3 regions of the Kitasatospora sp. HPM-01-4 genome follow, and region 3 is predicted to be linked to each of the others. Evidence: riboswitches for the same ligand, from Rfam matches in the RefSeq annotation. Region 3 holds a riboswitch; each other region holds the start of a gene.

Region 1 (5,451 bases), 2.1 Mb from region 3:
AACAGCGCTGGGGAGCGGTACCCGCCGAACTGGTCTCGGGCCGCCCGCTGACCGCCGCTCAGCTGGCCACCCTGCCGCCGGTGGTACCCGGCTGCCGGTTCTCCCCCGACCCGGGCAAGATCCCCGCCCTGTCGGTGCTCACCGCCTTCTTCGTCCACGCCGGCTGGCTGCACCTGCTCGGCAACATGCTCTTCCTCTTCGTCTTCGGCCCCGGCGTCGAGGAGCGCTTCGGCCGGACCCGCTTCCTGCTCGGCTACCTCACCGTCGGCGCGCTGGCCACCTACGGCTACGCCTGCGCGCAGGTGCACTCCCAGGAGGCGGTACGCGCACTGGTCGGCGCCTCGGGGGCGATCTCCGGGGTGCTCGGCGCCTACCTGCGGCTCTACCCGAGGGCCCGGGTCACCGCACTGGTGCCGCTGCTGTTCTTCCTGCCGCTGCGCTTCCCCGCCTGGCTGGTGCTCGGGCTGTGGTTCGCGACGCAGTGGTGGTCGGTGCACTCGGGCGGCTCCGAGGTGGCGTACCTGGTGCACGTGATCGGCTTCACCGCCGGCTACCTGGCCACCTGGGCGGCGACGCTGACCCGCCCCGATACGCTGGCCCCCTCCCCACGGACAGGAGCCGACGAGTGATCACCGCGATCGTACTCATCAAGACCAGCGTCGACCGGATCCCCGAGATCGCCGAGGCCATCGCCGCCCTTGAGGGCGTCAGCGAGGTGTACTCGGTGACCGGCAGCTACAACCTGGTGGCGATGGTCCGGGTGCGGCGGCACGACGATCTGGCCGAGGTGATCCCCGGCAGGCTCAACAAGGTCCCCGGAGTGCTGGACACCCAGACCCAGATCGCCTTCCGCACCTACTCCCAGCACGACCTGGAGGCCGCCTTCGCGCTGGGCCTCGACGAGTAGCGGTCCCCTGCGCGGACCACGGGCGCCGCGCCCGGCAGGAGGGGCTACGCGCGCTCGCGCCGGGTGTCCGCCACGCAGCGCCCGCCCTCGCTGCGGTAGGTCCACCGCGCGCCGTCCGTGACCAGTTCGCGGACGGCCGCCAGGAAGCGGTCCAGGTGCTCGTCGGGCGTCCCCGCGCCGAAGCTGACCCGGATCGCGTTCAGACCGCGCTCACCGGGCAGCGAGGGCTCGGGCGCACCGCACTCCGAAGGTGCCGCCTCCTCGCCGCCCAGCAGCGTACGGACCAGCGGGTGCGCGCAGAACAGCCCGTCCCGCACTCCGATCCCGTACTCGGCGGAGAGCGCCGCCGCGAAGTGCGAGCTGTTCCAGCCCTGCACCACGAACGAGAGCACCCCCACCCGCGCGGAGTCGGCGCCGAACAGGCTGAGCACCCTCACCTCGGGGATCCGGGCCAGGCCGGCCTTCAGCCGCTCCACCAGCCGCCGCTCCCGGGCCTGAAGCGCGTCGAACCCGGCCTCGGTCAGCGCCCGGCAGGCCGAGGCGATGGCATAGGCGCCGATCACGTTGGGCGACCCCGCCTCGTGCCTGGCCGGCCCCTGGTGCCATGCGACGGCCACCTCACCGTCCGCCGCCCTGGCCACCGTGCGGCTGGCACCGCCGCCCGCCAGGTACGGCTCGGCCGCGTCCAGCCAGTCGCTCCGCCCGGCCAGCACTCCCGCGCCGAAGGGCGCGTACAGCTTGTGGCCGGAGAAGGCGATCCAGTCGACGTCCAGCTCGCGGACGGAGACCCGGTGGTGCGGGGCCAGCTGCGCGGCGTCCAGCACGACCCGGGCACCGTGCCGGTGGGCGACCTCGGTCAGCTCGGCGACCGGCCACAGCTCCCCGGTCACGTTCGACGCACCGGTCACACAGAACAGCAGCGGGCACCCGGGCCCGTTCGAGGCGGCCTCGGCCAGCGCGGCGTCCAGCGCGGCGACCGCCTCGGCGTGCGAGCGCGGGGCCCGCAGGTAACCGACCGTCAGTCCGCGGCGGCGCCACGGCAGCAGCGAGGCGTGGTGCTCGGTCTCGAAGGCGAACACCCGGGTGTCCGCCGGAACCGCCCCGGCCAGCAGGTTGAGCGAGTCGGTGGTGGCCCGGGTGAACACCACCTGGTCGTCCTCCCGCAGGTCGAGGAAGTCGGCGACGGTCCGGCGGCTCTGCTCGAACAGGTCGGTGGACAGCTGCGAGAGGTAGCCGGCACCGCGGTGCACGCTACCGTAGTACGGGGCGTAGGCGGCGACGTCGTCCCAGACCCGCTGGAGCGCCGGGGCGCTGGCGGCGTAGTCGAGCGCGGCGTACGTGACCTTCTCACCGCTGACCAGCGGGACCTGGACGTCATGGCCGAGGACGGTGAGCGGGACGCTGACGTCGGCGGTGGCGGAGGTGGCGGACATGGATGCACTCCTGCGAGGTCGGGGACCCCGGGAGTACGGATGTGCCGGGTGTCCGCGCTTGCCGCGCGGACGGATCGCCACGCAGCCCGGTCCTCACCCAGGGCACCCCGCCACGGACGGAGGGTTGCCGGACAGCAAGCTGGGGCTTGACGCTGTCACTCATGACCTGCGCTGGACTCTAGGGCAGCCTTCGAAGAACGGTCAACCGACATCCCGGAGTTCGGACACACCCGGGTCCCGCACCCGCAGGGGCGGGCGGACAAGGGCCCCTCGCCCTGGTCCGCCCGCCCCTGTCCAAGGGACCGGGCCGGGCCTCAACGCCGGGTGGTCGCCTCCGCCCACCGCTTGAGGACGTCCTGCGCGGCCCCCGAGTCGATGGCGGCCGCCGCCCGCTCCATCCCGGCCTTGAGCTGCTCGGCCAGCGGCGCGGCCGTCAGGTCCAGCGCCACCAGCGCGGCCGCGGTGTTGAGCAGGACGGCATCCCGCACCGGCCCGCGCTCCCCGCCGAGGACCCGGCGTGCGACACCCGCGTTGTACTCGGCGTCGGCCCCGCGCAGCGCCTCGATACCGACCAGCTCGATGCCGACGTCACGCGGGTCGAAGGCGTTCTCGGTGATCCGACCGTCCTTCACGATCCAGACGCGCGAGGTGGTCGAGACGGTCAGTTCGTCCAGGCCGTCGTCACCGCGGAAGACCAGCGCGGAGGAGCCCCGCCGGGCCAGCACGCCCGCGATCAGCCCGGCCAGCCGGGTGTCGAAGCAGCCGATCGCGTGCGCGGTGACATGGGCCGGGTTGGTGAGCGGCCCGAGGATGTTGAAGGCGGTCGGCACCGCGAGGTCACGCCGGGCGGGCGCGGCGTGCCGCATCGCCGGGTGGAACCTGGCGGCGAAGCAGAACGTCAGGCCGACCTCCTCGGCCACCTCGGCGACCCGGCGGGCACTGAGGTCCAGGCTGACGCCGAGCCGCTCCAGCACGTCGGAGGAACCGCTCGCCGAGGAGCTCGCCCGGTTGCCGTGCTTGACCACCTTCGCCCCGGCGGCCGCCGCCACGATCGCCGACATGGTGGAGATGTTGACGGTCTTCGCCCGGTCGCCGCCGGTGCCGACGATGTCCACCGCGGGACCGGGGATGTGCAGCGGCTCGGCGTGCGCGTACATCGACTCGACCAGTCCGGCGATCTCGTCCACCGTCTCGCCCTTGGCCCGCAGCGCCACCATGAACCCGGCCACCTGCACCGGGGTCGCCTCACCGCTCATGATCCGGTCCATCGCCCAGGCCGCGTCGGCCTGGGCGAGGTCGGTACCTGACAGCAGGGTGCTCAGGATGTCCGGCCAGGTGCGGATCACCTGCGCGGGGTCGATACCGCCGTTCGCAGGGTTCACGTTCACCATGGCTGACTCCAGCTCTCGTGTTTCACCGAAAGGAATGGAGTCAGCCTATCCACCGGGCGGGTGGCCGTGCCGTGGCCTTCTCTCCTGTCGGTGCGTACCGAGACCTTCGGCCCGCACCCGCGGATCAGTTCCGGGCCGGCGTCCGCGCCTCGATCCGGGCCCGGAGCAGGGTGGCGACGGCCTTGCCCAGGGCCACCGGGTCGACCGGCTGGGAGATCGCCGCGTCCGCCCGGCTCCAGGCGGCCAGCCAGGAGTCCTGCGGCCGGCCGATCAGTGCCAGCACCGGCGGGCAGCCGTAGATCTCGTCCTTGATCTGCCGGCCCACCCCGAGTCCGCCGGCCGGGACGGCCTCGCCGTCGAGGATGCAGAGGTCGACCCCACCGCGCTCCAGCGCCTTCAGCACCGCGGGAACCGTCGCGCACTCCAGGTAGCGCAGCTCCGGCAGGTCCGCGGCGGGCCGCCGGCCGAGCGCGAGGGTCACCTGCTCCCGAGTGTTGCGGTCGTCGCTGTAGACCAGAACGGTGAGCGTCTCGTCGGTCGTGTGCGCCATGGGCCCTGCTCCCGGGTGCTCGTCCTTTATAACGTCTGCTCCGACGAGTCCAGTGTGATCCGGACCACGTCCACTTCCGGATGCTACTCCCGCCCACCGCCCGAGGTGAGCCCCTGGCACGATCTCGCTCAAGCCATCACGCGCGACTCTCACCCACCCGGAGGACCGGTCGTCACCCCGGCCCGGCCACACCACCCGTACAGCGGATGCCCTAGCCCATCCGGACCCGCTCGGGCGGTAGCGACACGCGGGGCAGAGGAGTGCCGCCGACCCGCGGACCAGCCCCGATCGGCCCGAAGAACCATCAGAAAAGGGCCCCCGGTCCACTCGGCCCGCCCCCGGGCACCCGGGCGGAGCCCAACTGGGCATACCGCACGCACCGGACACTCCGAAGGGAGACCCCCGGCGTGAAGACGGAATAAGGGACCGACATAATGTCCGTCGTGGCGACAGCAACAGCAACAGAAACCGGACACGCGCACGGAGCGGTCAACAGGCCGAACCTCGTCAGCGTCGGAACCATCGTCTGGCTGAGCTCGGAGCTGATGTTCTTCGCGGCCCTGTTCGCGATGTACTTCACCCTCCGCTCGGTCAAGGGCGCAGAGTTCTGGACCGAGAAGGCGCACGCCCTGAACGTGCCCTTCTCCTCGGTGAACACCACGATCCTGGTGCTCTCCTCCCTCACCTGCCAGCTCGGCGTCTTCGCCGCCGAGCGCGGTGACGTGAAGAAGCTCCGCTCCTGGTTCGTGGTCACCTTCGTGATGGGCGCGATCTTCATCGGCGGCCAGATCTTCGAGTACACCGAACTGGTCAAGAAGGACGGCCTCTCGCTGTCCTCCGACCCGTACGGCACGGTGTTCTACCTGACCACCGGCTTCCACGGCCTGCATGTGACGGGTGGTCTGATCGCCTTCCTGCTGGTCCTGGGACGGACCTACGCAGCCAAGCGGTTCACGCACGAGCAGGCCACCGCCGCGATCGTGGTGTCGTACTACTGGCACTTCGTCGACGTCGTGTGGATCGGCCTGTTCGCGACCATCTACCTGATCAAGTAACCAGCTGATCAGGTCGCTGGCCGCCGGTCGGAGGCAGCGCTCGCCCGCCAGAGGGCTGTGCCGCTCCGACCTGAACGCGCGTTCCCGAAGCCGGCCCAGAGCAGACCGCGCCGCC
Region 2 (5,451 bases), 3.6 Mb from region 3:
AACCAGGGCCTGGGCCAGCACGGTGGCGGTGGTGGTGCCGTCACCCGCGACGTCGTCGGTCTTCTTGGCGACCTCCTTGACGAGCTCCGCGCCGATCTTCTCGTACGGGTCCTCGAGCTCGATCTCCTTGGCGATGGAGACACCGTCGTTGGTGATCGTGGGGGCGCCCCACTTCTTCTCAAGGACGACGTTGCGGCCCTTGGGGCCCAGCGTCACCTTGACTGCGTCGGCAAGCTGGTTCATGCCGCGCTCAAGGCCGCGGCGAGCTTCCTCGTCAAACGCGATGATCTTGGCCATCGGAAGTGGTCCTCCAGGACACGGTCGACTGCTCGGACCAGGAGTGCCCGCGACGGACGGCCCTCGGGAACGGGGGTCCTTTCCCCTACCGCTCCCCGGGACCTCACCGACCCGGTCCGTTTGTCACTCTCAAGCGGAGAGTGCTAACGCCAATGATTAGCACTCTGGGATACCGAGTGCAAGCCCAATGCGACAGTGTCGACCGGCAGTCGGCGATCACGGCGGCCGCGGCCGCCACGGGGCCGGACCCCCGAAGACGGCGGTGGGCCCGTACGACTGGTGTCGTACGGGCCCACCGCTCGAATCGACGTGAGCGCCAGCTCGTGACCGAGCCGAGGCCTCCGCAGGCCGGAAGGTCAGACCGCAGCGGCGCGGACCATGTCCGCCTGCGGGCCCTTCTGCCCCTGGGAGATCTCGAACTCGACCCGCTGGCCCTCTTCGAGGGTGCGGTAGCCGTCCATCTGGATCGCGCTGTAGTGGACGAACACGTCCGCACCACCGTCGACCGCGATGAAGCCGTAGCCCTTCTCCGCGTTGAACCACTTGACGGTGCCCTGAGCCATTCCGAACTCCCCTTGTGCTGTGCTGGCCCTTCACGGACCCGCAGGGTGCGGGCCCAGGCTGGTAGGCAGGCCCGGGGAACCCCCCCTGGGCGCAGCCGTGCACGCCGCAAACCTCCGCCGTTCCCCGGGAGTTGCCGGGCCGACGGGTGATTGCGTGCGACCGCCGCTGAATGTATCCGGACAGGTGCCCTCTGCAACAGGCCCAACTTCTGGGAATTCCATCCGGAAGCTTTCGGAAGCCGTGGGATAAAAGCGGCACACCGTGCCGATTCCTGCCGGGCATAATGGACGAACGGCCGCAAATCGCCGGTGAATTTCTGACGTCGTCCTGACATCCTCTGCGGCAGACTGCCCGAGGTCCGTCTCAGCGGCCGGAAGAGCCCTGCGTACCCGATCGGCTGTCGGAGCGTCAGTAGCCGGCCGGCCGCGGGCCGCGCGCTCCCGGAGTACCGCCGACGGGGAGTCCGCCGGCACGTGCGCACTTTACCTCCACTTCAGGTCGCACTTTTCCATCGACATGCCAAGAGCCGCCGACCGGCACGGAAATAGGCATTCCATGCCCGCCGACGGCTCCGGTGTGCTAGCCCCGGGGCGTCGGGGCCGGCTGTCGGGCGGTCAGCAGCCGCCTGCCACCGCGGGGATGACCGAGACGCTGGCGCCGTCCCCGATCTCGGTCGCCAGGCCCTCCGCGAAGCGCACGTCGTCGTCGTTGACGTAGACGTTGACGAAGCGGCGCAGCCGGCCCGTGTCGTCCAGGATGCGGGCGGCGATGCCGGGGTGGTTGGCGTCCAGGTCGGCGATGACGGCGGCCAGGGTCGCGCCCTCGGCGGTCACCTCGGCGGCACCGCCGGTGTAGGTGCGCAGGATGGTCGGGATGCGGACGGAAGCGCTCATGGTGCGAAGCTCCTAGGTGGGGTGGTCGTGAGGCGCCGGGCGGGCGGGATCAGGCGGATGCCAGGCCGGCGGCGCGGAAGGAGTCCAGCGTCGGGCGGATGGTGGCGGTCAGGCCCGCGTCGGCCACCGCGTCCAGGGTCTTCAGGCCGTCGCCGGTGTTGATCGCGACGGTCTCCTTGGCCGGGTCCAGCCGGCCGGTCTCGACCAGCTTCTTCAGCACGCCGACGGTCACCCCGCCGGCGGTCTCGGCGAAGATGCCCTCGGTCCGGGCCAGCAGCCTGATCGCGGCCACCACCTCGGCGTCGGTGACGTCCTCGACCGCGCCGCCGGTGCGGCGGGCGATGTCCAGCACGTACGGGCCGTCGGCCGGGTTGCCGATCGCCAGCGACTTGGCGATGGTGTCCGGCTTGACCGGGCGGATCACGTCATGGCCCGCCTTGAAGGCGGCGGACACCGGGGAGCAGCCCTCGGCCTGGGCGCCGAAGATCCGGTACGGCCGGTCCTCGACCAGGCCGAGCCCGATCAGCTCCCGCAGCCCCTTGTCGATCTTGGTGAGCTGGGAGCCCGAGGCGACCGGGACCACGATCTGCTCCGGCAGCCGCCAGCCGAGCTGTTCGCAGATCTCGTACGCCAGGGTCTTGGAGCCCTCGCCGTAGTACGGGCGGAGGTTGACGTTGACGAAGCCCCAGCCCGCACCGGCCGGGTCGCCGATGAGCTCGGAGCAGAACCGGTTCACATCGTCGTAGTTGCCCTCGATGCCGACCAGTTCGCCGCCGTAGACGCCGGCCATCACGACCTTGCCCTGCTCCAGGTCGTGCGGGATGAACACGCAGGACCTGAACCCGGCCCGGGCCGCCGCCGCACCCACCGCACCGGCCAGGTTGCCGGTCGAAGAGCACGACAGGGTGGTGAAGTCGAAGGCGCGGGCCGCCTCGATGGCGCAGGCGACCACCCGGTCCTTGAAGGAGTGGGTCGGGTTGCCGGAGTCGTCCTTGATGTGCAGCTGTGCGGTGAAGCCCAGCTCCCGGCCCAGGTTGTCGGCCTTGACCAACGGGGTCCAGCCGGGGTTCAGGTTGGGCTTGCCGGCCACGTCGGCCGGGACGGGCAGCAGCGGGGCGTAGCGCCAGATGCTGGCCGGGCCGGCCTCGATCCGCCGGCGGAGCTCCTCGGCGCCCTGACCGGAAGCCTCCGCGGAGCCGAAGTCGTAGGCGATCTCCAGCGGACCGAAGCACTCCAGGCAGGCGAAGCTCGGACCGAGGGGGAAGCGGGTGCCGCACTCGCGGCAGGACAGCGCGGTGGCGGGGCCGAGGTCGACGGTGGCGACAGGTACTTGGGTAGCGGTAGCCATGATGGCGGAGGCCTCTCTCCTCATCTTCCCCATGGCGCGGTCGCGTCACGGGCCGGAATTGGCACCTGTCCCGCCGGGGCCTGTGTGCCTGCCGAGCGAGAAGGTTGCCGGGACGTCAACGGGCCGTTCCCTCAGTCCCTCTGGATGAGCTCTGTGAAGTTGTGGTCACCCTGGTGATGCCGGTGACGCGGCGCGACCGACCCCGCGATGCGAAGGTCCGGCCGAGTTACGAAGACTGTAGCCGAAGGTGTCAAGCTCAAAGGAGAGCGTCCGACCCGCGAGACGGACCCGTCCGTTGCCACCCGACCACAAGGAGCGACACCGTGCTCGACCAGCAGACCGAGGCCCCGTTGCCGGAGGTGGAGCGCTGGCTGCGCGACCATTCCTGGACGGCCGCCGACCGTCCCGCCGAGGCGCTGCTGGCGGCCAAGCGGGCGGCCGGCCGGGCAGGCACGGTCAGCGTGGTGCTGCCCGCGCTGGACGAGGAGCCGACGGTCGGGGAGATCGTCCGGACGATCCGGCGCGAACTGATGGAGCGGCTGCCGCTGGTCGACGAGCTGGTGGTGGTCGACTCCGGCTCGGTGGACCGGACCGCCGAACTGGCCGCCGCCGCCGGTGCCCGGGTGGTGCACCGCGACGACCTGCTGCCGCGGATACCCGCCGTGCCCGGCAAGGGCGAGGTGCTCTGGCGCTCGCTGCTGGCCACCTCCGGTGAGATCGTCTGCTTCATCGACGCCGACCTGCGCGAGTTCGACCCGGCGTTCGTCTCCGGGATCGTCGGGCCGCTGCTCACCGATCCCGGGATCCAGCTGGTCAAGGCGATGTACGACCGGCCCCTGGAGACCGAGGGCGCGGTGGTGCCCGCCGGGGGCGGCCGGGTCACCGAACTGGTCGCGCGGCCGCTGCTCAACCTGCACTGGCCGCAGCTGGCCGGGTTCGTCCAGCCGCTGGGCGGGGAGTACGCGGCGCGGCGTTCACTGCTGGAGCGGCTGCACTTCCCGACCGGGTACGGGGTGGAACTCGGCCTGCTGGTGGACGCGCTGGACGAGGTCGGCCTCGACGCCCTGGCCCAGGTGGACGTCGGCGTCCGGCACCACCGCCACCAGGACGCGCAGGCCCTCGGCCGGATGGCCGCCACCATCTACCGCACGGCCCTGGAACGCCTGGAGCGCACCCACCGCCTCAAGTCGGCGGCCGACCTGGTCCACCCGCACCTCACCCAGTTCACCCGCGACCCGCTCGAGCACGGCTTCACCTCCCACACCCACCCGGTCACGGCGCTGGAGCGGCCCCCGATGCGGACGGTCCCGGAGTACGCGGAGCACCCGGTGCGCCGCGCCGCCGGGTGACGGCCCGCGCGGTGCGGCCGCCGCGATGTGCCGCCTGAGGTGCGCGTGGTTTGCGGCCAGTGCCGCCCGGCAAGGTTGAAGACGTGACCCCTCCCTCTCGCGACGAGAGGGCTTCCCACTCGGTGGCCCCGTGGAACCTCGTGACTCCTCCCCGCCAAGGGGGAGGCTTCTCACCCGGCTCCGCAGAACCTCATGACGGCCAAGCCCTGACCGCTGCCTGTGAGCAGGTCACCGACCGTACGGATCCGCAGTGCTCCCAGCCACCGCACACCGGGAGCCCATCCCTTCGGATGAATCCGCGGCCCTGAGAAGAGGACTGATGGCCGACTTCGCGACCGAACGTTCGAATCCGACCGGCAGGGCACCGATCCTGGTGGCCTCGAACCGCGGCCCGGTGTCCTTCACCCTCGAGGACGACGGCTCACTGACCCTGCGCCGGGGCGGTGGCGGCCTGGTCTCCGGCCTCTCCTCGATCGACGACCCCTCCTGTGTCTGGGTCTGCGCGGCGCTCGGCGACGCCGACCGCGCGGCGGTCCGCCGCTCCCCCGAGGGCCGGCTGGACCTGGGCGGCTTCGAGGTCGGCGGCCAGGCCGTGCGGATGCTCGACATCGACCCGGGCACCTTCAACCGCGCCTACAACGGGATCGCCAACTCCAGCCTGTGGTTCGTCCACCACCTGCTGTACGACACCCCGGTCTCGCCGCTGTTCGACGAGCGGTTCCGCCGCGAGTGGGAGTCCTACCAGGCGTACAACACCGCCTTCGCCCGGGCACTGGCCGCCGAGGCCGCCCCGGGCGCGGCGGTGCTCGTCCAGGACTACCACCTCTCACTGGTCCCGGCCCTGCTCCGCGAACTCCGCCCCGACCTGCGCATCGGCCACTTCTCGCACACCCCTTGGGCCCCGCCCGAGTACTACCGGATGCTGCCGGACGACGTCGCCGAGGCGGTGCTGAACGGCATCCTCGGCGCCGACCGGGCGGCCTTCCTGACGCTCCGCTGG
Region 3 (5,451 bases):
GCAGCACGCAGCGTGGCGGTGTCGACGGGTTTGAGCGAGTAGAGGTCGACGACGCGTGCCTTGATGCCGTCGTCAGCGAGCCGGTCGGCTGCCCGGAGCGCCTCGTGCATTGGTTCCGGCGGCCACGATGGTGATCTGGTCCTCGGTCGTCGCCCGGGGCAGCTTGCTGCCGCCGACAGGGAAGGCCTCGTCCGCCGGGTAGATCACGGAAGTCTTGCCACGCGTTGTGCGCAGTCCCACATCGAGCCTTCGGCCATTTCGCTGTCCCCGCACAGCACCCACACACGGTACGGCAGACCGTCCAGCCGTCGGCCCGCCAGGGCGAGGCCGACGCCGATCGGCAGACCCTGGCCGAGTGAGCCGGTGGCCACCTCCACCCACGGCAGGCGCGGCGTCGGATGGCCTTCCGACGGGCTGCCTTCCGTGCGGAATTCGAGCAGTTCCTCGTCCGAGATCGCCCCCGCGGCCTTGAACATCGCGTAGAGCAGGGGCTACGCATGGCCCTTGGAGAAGATCAGGTGATCGTTTCCGGGATTGGACGGCTCGTCCCAGTCGTACCGCAGATGGTTGGCCGACAGGACGGCCATCAGATCCGCCGCGGACATCGAGGACGTGGGATGGCCGGATCCCTCGGCATCCGCCGCGCGGATGGCGTCGATCCTCAGCTGTTGCCCGCGTTCCCGCAGCTGCTCGTAGTCCACCGTCATCACCTCCGTACGGCTGTCCATGTGGGTGGCTACCCCGTCGCCCTCCCCTTACGCCGTACCGGTCTCGACCAGGGCTTCGTGGTCCGCGGAGTCGGCGTGCGCTGGGGGCGGTGGGTGCGGGGTCGCGGGAGTCGGTGGGGCCGGTCAGGGCTGGCGCAGCGCTTCGGTGAGGCGGTCGGCGGCGTTGACGACGGCCTGGGAGAGGTGTGCGCCGGGGTGGCGGGTGAGGCGTTCGATCGGACCGGAGACGGAGACGGCGGCCACGACCCGGTTGGACGGGCCGCGGACGGGGGCGGCGACGGAGGCGACGCCGGGCTCGCGTTCGCCGATGGACTGGGCCCAGCCGCGGCGCCGTACGCCGCTGAGGGCGGTGGCGGTGAAGCCGGCACCCTGGAGTCCGCGGTGGAGGCGCTCGGGCTCCTCCCAGGCGAGCAGGATCTGGGCGGCCGAACCGGCCTTCATCGGAAGGGCGATGCCGACCGGGACGGTGTCCCGCAGGCCGGAGAGCCGCTCGGCGGCGGCGACGCAGATGCGGATCTCGCCCTGCCGGCGGTAGAGCTGGGCGCTCTCGCCGGTGACGTCGCGCAGGTGGGTGAGGACCGGGCCGGCCGCGGCCAGCAGGCGGTCCTCGCCTGCGGCAGCGGAGAGTTCGGCGAGTCGGGGGCCGAGGATGAACCGGCCCAGCGTGTCCCTGGTGACCAGGCGGTGGTGTTCGAGTGCGACGGCGAGTCGGTGGGCGGTGGGCCGCGCCAGACCGGTGGCGGCGACCAGTCCGGCCAGGGTGCTGGGGCCTGCCTCCAGGCTGCCGAGGATCAAGGTGGCCTTGTCGAGCACGCCGACGCCGCTCGTGTTCTCCATGAATGGGTACTCCAGTCTCAAGTCCCGCGAGCGGCGGGTGGGTTGCGCTCGCGGAGGTGCTCCGGGCGGGGAGCGGGGGCGGTCAGCGGGGACAGGCCGGAAGAGTCGGCCGATTGCCTGCGCCGGACACGAGACGGGTACGCGGAAGGGCCGGGGCGGGAAGCGCCCGGGCGAAGGACAGCACAGAGAGCACCGTGTCTCCTCATCTTTCCCGCGCCACGTTGGCGACAGGCCGGAGTTGGCACTGATCCCGGGCGGCACGGCGCGTACTTCGGACGCCGGGTCGACCGGGGAGTTGCCGGGGCTTCGTAGGGCCGGTCCCTCCACCCCTCTGGATGATTCGCGAGGAACCATACAAGATTCCCCGGGCCGCCCGTCAAACCTCCCCCACCCTCACGCGCGGGAGGCTGCCCGAATACGCTCCGGCGAACGGGACATCGTCGCATCGACCAGGTGGAGAACTGCCGGACGTTCGTGGCACATGGCCTCCGGCCGTCACCGGGGTCTGATCGCGCCGGCGTCCCTGAGTCTCCGGGCCGGCCGGGACCAATGCGCGCCTACCGGCTGCACGCCGTGACGGTGCCCGCCGCGCTCGCGCACCACTCGCTCCGGGCCCTCGGACCGCCGCGCCCGCAGACCCGTCTCCACCGACACCGGCTCAGCCCGCAACACCCCACCCGCACAGGAGAAATGCCCGGCGCCGACCTTCCGGAACGGGCTTCAGGGTCGGTCAGGTGACCGGCCGCCGGTCCGCCGCTCAGCTGTGACGGGGGGAGCCGAGTCCGTCCAGCAGGGCCTCGATCCCGGCCCGGAACTGACCTGTGGCCGGGGCCTCGCCGAGGCGCTCCCCGGCGGCGTGCAGCAGCGGGTAGGCGGTGGCGGGCAGGTCGGCGAGGGTGTGGCGCCACCAGGCGGCGTACTCGGCCTCCTGCTCGGCGCCGGTGCGCGGGATCTCGTAGAGCACGCTGCCGAGGGTGTGGGCCAGCACGAGGCGGTAGGCGGCCACCGCCTCCTCCAGGGTGCGTCCGTCCGCGGTCAGTTCGGCGAGCAGCCACTCGACGAGCCCGGCGACCTCCGGGCTCCACAGCTTGCGCTGGGCCAGCAGGTGGGCGAGGGCGGGGAAGCGCAGCATGCGCTCGCGCAGGGCGAGGGCGAATCGGGTCAGCGCCTCCCGGCCGCCGGTCCCGGCGGTCCGCTCAAGCTCCAGGCCGCCCAGGATGCGCGAGCACAGCAGGTTCAGCAGCTGATCACGGCCGTCCACGTGGCCGTAGATGGTCATCACGCCGCAGCCGAGCCGGCGGGCGAGCCGGGGCATGCTGAGCGCCTCCAGGCCCTCCTGCTGGGTGATCTCCATTGCGGCGTCCACGATCTGATCCGCCGTCAGGGCGCCGCGGGCCCGCCGCCTCGCCCTCCGGCCCGCCGGGGCTCCGGCTTCGGCGCTCATCCCTCATCAACCCCTTGCGTCGACTGCGGCGCCAGCCTAGCGTAAGGACGACCGTAAGGCTTACGGTAAGCCTTACCAAGAGAGGGGAGCCACATGCCACACCACGAGACCAGCACGCCGCCGCTGGCCGGGCTGCGGGTCCTGGACGCGGCCACGCTCTTCGCCGGACCACTGGCCGCGAGCCTGCTCGGCGACTTCGGAGCGGATGTCATCAAGATCGAGCACCCGCGCGGGGACCCGGCCCGCGGTAACGGGGCACAGGTCGGCGGGGTGTCGCTGTGGTGGAAGACCGTCGCCCGCAACAAACGCGCCGTCACCCTGAACCTCGGCACCGCCCAGGGGCGCGAGCTCTTCCTCCAACTCGCCCGCGACGCCGACGTGGTGGTGGAGAACTTCCGCCCCGGCACCTTCGAGCGGTGGGGCCTGGACCATCCGGCCCTCGCCGCCGTCAACCCGCGCCTGGTCCTGCTGCGCGTCACCGGTTTCGGCCAGGTCGGGCCGATGCGCGAGCGGGCCGGCTTCGGCACCCTCGCCGAGGCGATGAGCGGTTTCGCCCACAGCACCGGCCAACCCGACGGGCCGCCGACCCTGCCGCCCTTCGGCCTGGCCGACGGCATCGCCGGCATCGCCGGGGCCTTCACCGTGCTCGCCGCCCTGCGGGCCCGCGAGCGCACCGGGCGCGGCCAGGTGATCGACCTGTCGCTGCTGGAGCCGATCCTGGCCGTGCTCGGCCCGCAGCTGACCGTCTTCCAGCAGCTCGGCCTGGTCCAGGAGCGGGTCGGCAACCGCTCCGTCAACAACGCCCCGCGCAACACCTACCGCTGCCGCGACGGACGCTGGGTGGCCGTGTCCACCAGCGCCCAGAGCATCGCCGAGCGCGTCCTCCACCTGGTCGGCCGCCCCGACCTCGCCGCACAGCCCTGGTTCGCCGACGGCCACGGCCGCGCCGCCCACGTCGAGGAACTGGACGCCGCCGTCGGAGACTGGATCGCCGAACGCGACAGCTCCGAGGTGATCGCCGCCTTCGAAGAGGCCCGGGCCGCCGTCGCCCCGATCTACCACGCCGGCGACATCCTCGCGGATCCCCAGTTCCAGGCCCTGGGCACCATCGCCCACCTCGACGATCCCGAACTCGGCGACCTCGTCCTCCAGGCCCCCATCGCCCGCCTGTCCGACACCCCCGGCCGGCTGCGCTGGGCCGGACGCCCCAGCGGCGCCGACAACGCCGAGGTCTACGGTGCCCTCGGTGTCGACGCCGAGCTGCTGGCCGAACTGCGCCGCCTCGGGGTGGTCTGAGTGGCTCGGGAGACCGCCTTACCCGTCCGCAGCTGGCTCTACGTCCCCGGTGACCGCCCCGACCGCTACCCCAAGGCGCTGGCCGCGGGCGCCGACGCCGTCGTCATCGACCTCGAGGACGCCGTCCCCGCCGAGCGCAAGGAGTACGCCCGCCGCTCCGCCGCCGCCTTCCTGCGCGAGCACCGGCCGCCCGACGTCCACGTGCGGATCAACCCCTGGGAGCGGGGCGGGCGCGAGGACCTCGCCGCCCTCGCCGGCCTCGCCCCCGCAGGACTTCGTCTGCCCAAGGCCGAATCCGCCGAACAGGTCCGCACCGTCGCCGAGGCCGCGCCCGGCATCGGCCTGTGGCCCACCGCCGAGACCGCCCTCGGCATCGAACACGCCTATCGGATCGCCACCGCCCATCCCCGGGTGCGCGGCCTGCTGTACGGCACCGGCGACCTCGCCACCACCGACCCCGACGTCCTGGAGGCCCTCGCCCTGCGGGTGCTGGTCGCCGCCGTCGCCGCCGGCCTGCCCCGGCCGCCGCTGAGCGTCCACCCCGTGCTGCGCGACCTCGACGGCCTGGCCGAATCCACCCGGCGCGGGCGCGAGCGCGGCTTCTACGGCCGCTCCGTCATCCACCCCGCCCATGTTCCCGTCGTTCACGCCGTCTTCGCCCCCACCCCCGCCGAACTGGCCCGCGCCCGCGAGGTGCTGGCCATCGCCGACGCCCATGGCACCGGCGCCCGGACCGGCCCTGACGGGCAGTTCATCGACGCCGCCGTGGTGCGGCACGCGAAGGCGGTCCTGGCCGCCGGAGAGGAGACCGGTCATGCGACTGCTTGACGCCCTGCGCGCCGGCACCCGCGTCTACGACCTGGCCCAGCCGCTGGAGAACGGCATGCCCTGCTCGCCCAGCCACCCCGGCTTCCAGCTCGCCCTGATCCGCCGCCACGGCGACCGCCCCACCCCCGACGGCGGCTCCGGCTCCAACGAGCTCATCACCCTCGGCGGCCATGTCGGCACCCACATCGACGCCCTCGCCCACGCCGCCTTCGGCGGCCGCCTCCACGGCGGCCTGGACGCCGCCGAGAACAGCCGCGGCGGCCGGCACCGGGAGCTCGGCATCGACACCGTCGCCCCCATGCTCTGCCGCGGCGTCCT

The links. Region 3 has a riboswitch for S-adenosylmethionine ahead of ACSMTC_RS36635 (IclR family transcriptional regulator). Riboswitches for the same ligand answer to the same signal wherever they lie in the genome.
Region 1: linked by a shared signal. The riboswitch ahead of ACSMTC_RS27555 (aminotransferase class V-fold PLP-dependent enzyme) and the one ahead of ACSMTC_RS36635 (IclR family transcriptional regulator) in region 3 are both predicted to bind S-adenosylmethionine.
Region 2: linked by a shared signal. The riboswitch ahead of thrC (threonine synthase) and the one ahead of ACSMTC_RS36635 (IclR family transcriptional regulator) in region 3 are both predicted to bind S-adenosylmethionine.

What each region holds. Positions count from the first base shown of each region.
Region 1 is NZ_JBPQGP010000005.1:6,311,013-6,316,463, reverse strand. Features, by position in the region: gene ACSMTC_RS27565 (rhomboid family intramembrane serine protease) at 1-629, shown strand, start outside; gene ACSMTC_RS27560 (Lrp/AsnC family transcriptional regulator) at 626-907, shown strand; gene ACSMTC_RS27555 (aminotransferase class V-fold PLP-dependent enzyme) at 952-2,340, opposite strand; SAM riboswitch class IV at 2,390-2,507, opposite strand; gene trpD (anthranilate phosphoribosyltransferase) at 2,655-3,731, opposite strand; gene ACSMTC_RS27545 (response regulator) at 3,856-4,281, opposite strand; gene ctaE (aa3-type cytochrome oxidase subunit III) at 4,716-5,336, shown strand.
Region 2 is NZ_JBPQGP010000005.1:4,844,814-4,850,264, reverse strand. Features, by position in the region: gene groL (chaperonin GroEL) at 1-297, opposite strand, end outside; gene ACSMTC_RS21115 (cold-shock protein) at 654-860, opposite strand; gene ACSMTC_RS21110 (MoaD/ThiS family protein) at 1,476-1,754, opposite strand; gene thrC (threonine synthase) at 1,804-3,102, opposite strand; SAM riboswitch class I at 3,120-3,253, opposite strand; gene ACSMTC_RS21100 (glucosyl-3-phosphoglycerate synthase) at 3,426-4,451, shown strand; gene ACSMTC_RS21095 (alpha,alpha-trehalose-phosphate synthase (UDP-forming)) at 4,771-5,451, shown strand, end outside.
Region 3 is NZ_JBPQGP010000005.1:8,425,469-8,430,919, reverse strand. Features, by position in the region: partial or broken gene ACSMTC_RS36640 (transketolase C-terminal domain-containing protein) at 1-701, opposite strand, end outside; gene ACSMTC_RS36635 (IclR family transcriptional regulator) at 852-1,565, opposite strand; SAM riboswitch class I at 1,765-1,907, opposite strand; gene ACSMTC_RS36630 (TetR/AcrR family transcriptional regulator) at 2,323-2,931, opposite strand; gene ACSMTC_RS36625 (CaiB/BaiF CoA transferase family protein) at 3,103-4,305, shown strand; gene ACSMTC_RS36620 (HpcH/HpaI aldolase/citrate lyase family protein) at 4,306-5,133, shown strand; gene ACSMTC_RS36615 (cyclase family protein) at 5,120-5,451, shown strand, end outside.